Massilia sp. METH4: one gene and its partner. The protein of the gene in region 1 binds, or shares a complex with, the protein of each later gene. Links are inferred from orthologs where the notes say so. Each region holds a gene or a part of one and is shown on either strand. Other genes may lie near its edges. The genes, in order: mnmE and mnmG.

Region 1 (3,273 bases):
GACGAAGCGGCGCTGGAACGCGTGTCGCCGGGCCTCGAGCTGGTGAAGGACTACGGCATGCTGACGATCATCGCCAAGCCGATGTGGTGGGTGATGGAGCACATCAACAGCGTGGTGCACAACTGGGGCTGGACGATCATCGCCTTCACGATCCTGATCAAGCTGCTCTTCTTCCCGCTGTCCGCCGCCAGCTACCGCAGCATGGCGAAGATGAAGGTGGTCACGCCGAAGATGACGGCCATCCGCGAGCGCTACAAGGGCGACCCGCAGAAGATGAACCAGGCCATGATGGAGCTGTACAAGACCGAGAAGATCAATCCGCTGGGCGGTTGCCTGCCGATCGTGGTGCAGATGCCGGTCTTCATCGCCCTGTACTGGGTGCTGAACTCCTCCGTCGAGATGCGCGGCGCGCCGTGGCTGGGCTGGATCACCGACCTGACCAAGCCCGACCCGTTCTTCATCCTGCCGGTGCTGTACGCGATCTCGATGTACGTGACCATGAAGCTGAACCCGCAGCCGGCCGATCCGATGCAGGCGAAGATGATGCTGTTCATGCCGCTGGCGTTCTCGGTGATGTTCCTGTTCTTCCCGTCCGGCCTGGTGCTGTACTGGGTGGTCAACAACCTGTTCTCGATCGCCCAGCAGTGGGTGATCACGAAGAAGATGATGCCGGACGCGAAGTAAGCGCTGACGGTAGGGCTCGCGCTGCGGCGCGAGCTCGGCCGCACCAATTGAAACCCGTGCGCGACACGGGTTTTTTTTCGTTCCATTAAAATTTGCCCATGAATCTCGATACCTTCCCCATCGCCGCCATCGCCACCGCTCCGGGCCGTGGCGGTATCGGCGTCGTCCGTGCCTCCGGCAAGAACCTGCGCCCGCTGGCCGAGGCGCTGTTCAACGGCGCGGACCTGAAACCGCGCCACGCCACCTATATTCCGTTCACGCAGGCGGACGGCACGCTGGTCGACCAGGGCATCGCGATCTACTTCAAGGGGCCGCATTCATACACGGGCGAAGACGTACTGGAACTGCAAGGCCACGGCGGTCCCGTCGTGCTGCAGATGCTGCTGCAGCGCGTGCTGGAGGCAGGGCACGATATCGGCCTGCGCCTGGCCGAACCGGGCGAATTCACGCGCCGCGCCTACATGAACGACAAGCTCGACCTGGCGCAGGCCGAAGCGGTGGCCGACCTGATCGACGCATCGACGGAAGCGGCGGCCAGGTCCGCATCGCAGTCGCTGTCCGGTGCCTTCTCGCAGGCAATCCATGGGCTGGTCGACCGCGTCACGCACCTGCGCATGCTGGTGGAGGCCACGCTGGACTTCCCCGAGGAGGAAATCGACTTCCTCGAGAAATCGGATGCGCGCGGCCAGCTGCGCGGCATCGTCGAAGCGCTGGACGGGGTGTTCCGGCAGGCTTCGCAGGGCGCGCTGCTGCGCGAGGGCCTGAACGTGGTGCTGGTGGGCCAGCCCAACGTGGGTAAGTCATCACTTCTCAATGCGCTGGCCGGGGCGGACGTGGCGATCGTCACGCCGATCGCCGGCACCACGCGCGACAAGGTCAGCGAAACGATCCAGATCGAGGGCATCCCGCTGAACATCATCGATACGGCCGGCATCCGCGGCCACGACGAAGCGGTGGATGTCGTGGAGCGCATCGGCATCGAGCGCACCTGGGGAGAAGTGGGCAAGGCGGACGTGATCCTGCACATGCTGGATGCAAACCACGGCCCCACCCGCGCCGACGAATCGATCCTGGCCGCCTTCCCGCCGGGCGTGCCGGTGCTGCGGATCTGGAACAAGATCGACCTGTCCGGCCACAAGCCGTCGATCGACACGAGCGACGATGCCACGCACATCTACCTGTCCGCCCACGACCACACCGGCATCGACCTGCTGCGCAAGGAGCTGCTGCGCATCGCCGGCTGGCAGCAGACGGGGGAATCGCTGTACCTGGCCCGCGAGCGCCACCTGATCGCCCTGAAGTCCGCCGCGCGCCACCTGGACCGCGCGGAGGAGCACGCCGCGCAAACCGATCAGTCGCTCGACCTGTTTGCCGAGGAGTTGCGCCTGGCGCAGGTGCAGCTGTCCACCATTACCGGGGCGTTCTCGTCGGATGATCTGCTGGGGGTGATCTTCAGCCGGTTCTGTATCGGCAAATAAGCAGCTTCACGTCACTCCGGATGCGGTGCTCGCGCACCGTTTTCCCGCAGGCGGTAGTTCGTCTCCTATCGGCGCCTTCATTTCCATAGAAAAATTTTTTAGTCACTCTTCGCATGATAGCAACCACTCTGCCAATGGGTCAGTTGCGTGTGTTGGCGCACGTAACCCGGCCTGTTGGCCTGATTTAATGCTGCTATGATTGATTGGAGCAACACAGTTTGAGGCGTCGAGCGACAAGCTGTACGGTCTTGATGTTGGTCACGTCCGCATACTTCCACTGACGTAATCTTGCTAGCAGTTGATGTGTCTGAGAGGGGAAGATCATGGAAACGACCCAGGAACAAGTGGCGACGGACGTCGTGGCGACGATGATGCCTGTCATGGCGGCGCCGCAGCCGCGACAAACCCTGCCGCCCAAGGGCTCGTGCTGGTATTGCGAAAAGCCGCTCGACAGCGTGAAGCGCTTTTGCGGCCGGGACTGCGCGGCCTCGTTCGACGAAGAAGCCCAGTACACGCGTTGATGCTCGGGCGTGCCTGATGCGCCCGCCCGGCGCTCAGCGCGCAACTTAGTACCTAAGTGCCGGACGGGCGACCCGCAGCGCCGCCAGCGCGCGTTCGAAGTCTTCTTCACGCGCCGCCGCCGCCACGAGCCGCCAGGCGGCGGAACCCAGTGCTTTTTCCAGCACGGTTTCATATTGATCCAGCATATCGATCGCCATGGCGTTGCCTTCGTCGAGCAGCGCATGCAGGCGGTCGAACAATTCCCGCATATTGCCGATCGGTTGGGGCGGCACGAAGGTCGCCGGTGCGGCACGTTCCGTCGGCAAGGTCACGTCGATGCGCTCGCGCACCCGCTGCAACGCAGCCTCGAGATCATCCATCATCGGCAGTGGCGTGCGCCCCTGCGCGAGCGCCGCTTCCACTTCCATCGCGATGGCGTGCACTTCGAGGGCGCATAGCAGGCTTGCCGCACCCTTCAGGGTATGGGCGGTCAGGCTGGCGGCCGCCAGATCGCCTGCCGCCAGCTGCGCGGTGATGGCTCGCGCGGCGCCGGCATACGCGGCGAAGCGCTTCAAGGCCTTGAAATAGACCTCCTGGTTGCCCATCAGCC
Region 2 (3,275 bases), 390 kb from region 1 along the record:
TGCGTTCTTCGGCGCCTATACGGTCACCAAGATTCCCGCCGACTTCATGCGTACGCTGCTGCCGTTTGTGCTGATTGCGGTGGCGGTCTACACCTTCAAGCGCAAGGACCTGGGCAGTATCCATGCGCCGCTGCACAGTGGGTTAAAGGAGCGTTTGCTGGCCGTCGGGATCGGCGCGTGTATCGGTTTCTATGATGGCTTCTTCGGTCCCGGCACCGGCAGCTTCCTTGTCTTCCTGTTTGTCCGCCTGTTCGGCTTCGACTTCCTGGGCGCTTCGGCGGTCGCCAAGGTCGTCAATGTTGCGTGCAATTTGTCGGCGCTGATGTGGTTCGGTTACAGCGGTCATTTGCTGTGGCAGCTTGGCCTGATGATGGCGGTGTGCCAGGTGGCGGGGTCGCTGATCGGTACCAAGTTGGCGATGCGGCACGGTAGCGGGTTCGTGCGTCGTGTCTTTCTTGTCGTGGTCACGATCCTGATCGTCAAGACGTCGTGGGACGCATGGCAGCGCTGGTGATTGTTCCACGTGGAACAGTCGACGGTGTGATCGAAGCCCGGCCGATGCCGGGCTTTTGTTTCACGTGAAACACCCGCGCGGCAGCAATCTAGCTCAACAATCCTACGTTCCACGTGAAACATCGCCGGAATATTTCTGCCTAAAAAAGTCGCAGCGCGCAAAAAACTCTATAATCTCACTTCATCCCTCTGCTTTTCTTTCCACCATGCTATTTCCTACTGAATTCGACGTCATCGTCGTTGGCGGCGGCCATGCCGGCACCGAGGCGGCACTGGCGTCGGCGCGCACCGGTCAGAAGACCTTGCTGTTGACCCACAATATCGAAACCCTTGGACAAATGTCCTGCAACCCGTCGATCGGCGGGATCGGCAAGGGCCACCTCGTCAAGGAGGTCGATGCCCTGGGCGGTGCGATGGCGATCGCGACGGACGAGGCCGGCATCCAGTTCCGCATCCTGAATTCGTCGAAGGGTCCAGCCGTGCGCGCCACGCGCGCGCAGGCCGACCGCATCCTCTATAAAGCCGCCATTCGTTCGCGCCTGGAAAACCAGCCGAACCTGTGGCTGTTCCAGCAGGCGGTCGACGACCTGATGGTGGAGGGCGACCGTGTCGTCGGTGCCGTAACGCAGATCGGCTTGCAGTTCCGTGCGCGCGCCGTCGTGCTGACGGCCGGCACTTTCCTGGATGGGAAGATCCACGTCGGCTTGCAGAACTACTCGGCTGGCCGCGCCGGCGATCCGCCCGCGCTGTCGCTGTCCGCGCGCCTGAAGGAATTGAAGCTGCCGCAGGGGCGCCTGAAGACCGGCACGCCGCCGCGCATCGATGGCCGCAGCATCGACTTTTCCGTGATGACGGAACAGCCGGGCGATCTCGACCCGGTTCCCGTGTTTTCCTACATGGGCAATGCGGCCATGCACCCGAAGCAGTTGCCGTGCTGGGTCACGCACACGAACCAGAAGACGCACGACATCATCCGTGGCGGCCTGGACCGCAGCCCCATGTACACCGGCGTGATCGAAGGCGTGGGGCCGCGCTACTGCCCGTCGATCGAGGACAAGATCCATCGCTTCTCGGCGAAGGAGTCGCACCAGATCTTCCTGGAACCGGAAGGCTTGACGACGAACGAGTTCTACCCGAACGGTATTTCCACGAGCCTGCCGTTCGACGTGCAGATCGAACTGGTGCGTTCGATGAAGGGGCTCGAAAACGCCCACATCCTGCGCCCCGGCTATGCGATCGAATACGACTACTTCGACCCGCGCGGCTTGAAGGCCTCGCTGGAAACGAAGGCGATTTCCGGCCTGTACTTTGCTGGCCAGATCAACGGCACGACCGGCTACGAGGAAGCGGCCGCGCAAGGCTTGCTGGCTGGCTTGAATGCCGCGCTGCAAACGCAAGGCAAGGAACCGTGGACGCCGGCGCGCTCGGAAGCGTATCTGGGCGTGCTGGTCGACGACCTGGTGACGCAAGGCGTACAGGAGCCGTACCGCATGTTCACCAGCCGCGCCGAGTACCGGCTGTCGCTGCGGGAGGACAACGCCGACATGCGGCTCACCGAGATCGGCCGCAAGCTGGGCGTCGTCGGCGATGCGCAGTGGGAAGCGTTCGAGCGCAAGCGTGAGGCCGTTGCCGCCGAGCTGGAACGCCTGAAGTCCACGTGGGTCAATCCGCGCATTCTGGAAGCGGCGGAATCCGAACGCGTGATCGGCCAGGCCATCGAGCGCGAATACTCGCTGGCGGACCTGCTGCGCCGCCCGAACGTCGACTACGACAAGCTGGTGACGCTGACGGGCGCGGACGGCCGCAATCTCGGCGGTCCGGGCGTGACGGATCCGGCCGTCCAGGAACAGGTCGAGATCCAGCTCAAGTATTCCGGCTATATCGAACGCCAGCTGAAGGAAGTGGAGCGGCATGAACATTACGAAAACCTGAAACTGCCGGAAGGGTTCAACTACCTGGACATTGCCGCGCTGTCCGTCGAAGTGCGCCAGAAGCTGAACAAGCATCGCCCGGAAACGCTCGGCCAGGCCTCGCGTATCTCCGGCGTGACGCCGGCGGCGATTTCGCTGTTGCTCGTGCACCTGAAGAAGGCGGGCTACGGCGGTTTCGTGACCTTGAAAGACGAGGCAGCCTGATGGCGGTGTTTGATCGCGCTGCCCTGGCGCAGGTGCTGGCGAACGGCGTTACCGAGCTGGGTCTCGACTTGGCGGGTACCCAGCAGGAGCAGCTGCTGGACTACCTGGCGCTCCTGAACAAGTGGAACCACGTGTACAACCTGACCTCCGTGCGGGACCCGATGCAGATGATGACGTTGCACCTGCTCGATTCGCTCTCAGCCGTGCCGGCGTTCGCCGGCGCGCGCAACGTGCTGGACGTGGGGGCAGGGGGCGGCTTGCCCGGCATCGTGCTGGCGATCGCCCGGCCTGACATGAAGGTGTCGATGATCGACACGGTGCACAAGAAGACCGCCTTCCTCACGCAGGTCAAGGCCGAATTGGGTCTGGCGAATGTGACGGTGTACACGAAGAAGGTGCAGGAACTGGCGGTGAAGGAGCCGTTCGACGTGATCACGTCGCGCGCCTTTGCCGACCTGTCCGACTTCGTTGAATGGTCGCACCACCTGCTGGCGGAAGGCGGCCGCTTCATCGCCCTGAAAGGGACCGCGCCGCAGGACGAACGCGAACGCCTGCCGGGCGACTGGGCAGTGCGCGAATTGCAGCCCCTGCGAGTGCCGGGACTGGACGCCGAGCGGCACCTGGTTT

What was found.
Region 2: the proteins of mnmE (region 1) and mnmG are in contact, whole or in part, in a solved structure (PDB 9HIP), measured with the Escherichia coli proteins. The link is inferred for Massilia sp. METH4 from one-to-one orthologs.

The regions. Positions count from the first base shown.
Region 1 is NZ_CP146614.1:1,454,082-1,457,354, reverse strand. What follows is about bases 17-2,972. They hold mnmE (tRNA uridine-5-carboxymethylaminomethyl(34) synthesis GTPase MnmE), read left to right. Parts: upstream 17-782; coding sequence 783-2,162; downstream 2,163-2,972. Other genes in these bases: V6Z91_RS06455 (Hpt domain-containing protein), read right to left, coding at 2,729-2,972; V6Z91_RS06460 (hypothetical protein), read left to right, coding at 2,486-2,683; yidC (membrane protein insertase YidC), read left to right, coding at 17-684. In the rest of the region: more of yidC, read left to right, coding at 1-16; more of V6Z91_RS06455, read right to left, coding at 2,973-3,273. UniProt on the Escherichia coli protein: Exhibits a very high intrinsic GTPase hydrolysis rate. Involved in the addition of a carboxymethylaminomethyl (cmnm) group at the wobble position (U34) of certain tRNAs, forming tRNA-cmnm(5)s(2)U34.
Region 2 is NZ_CP146614.1:1,844,634-1,847,908, forward strand. Bases 226-3,183 are described here. They hold mnmG (tRNA uridine-5-carboxymethylaminomethyl(34) synthesis enzyme MnmG), read left to right. Parts: upstream 226-719; coding sequence 720-2,648; downstream 2,649-3,183. Other genes in these bases: V6Z91_RS08215 (TSUP family transporter), read left to right, coding at 226-514; rsmG (16S rRNA (guanine(527)-N(7))-methyltransferase RsmG), read left to right, coding at 2,648-3,183. Also shown: more of V6Z91_RS08215, read left to right, coding at 1-225; more of rsmG, read left to right, coding at 3,184-3,275. UniProt on the Escherichia coli protein: NAD-binding protein involved in the addition of a carboxymethylaminomethyl (cmnm) group at the wobble position (U34) of certain tRNAs, forming tRNA-cmnm(5)s(2)U34.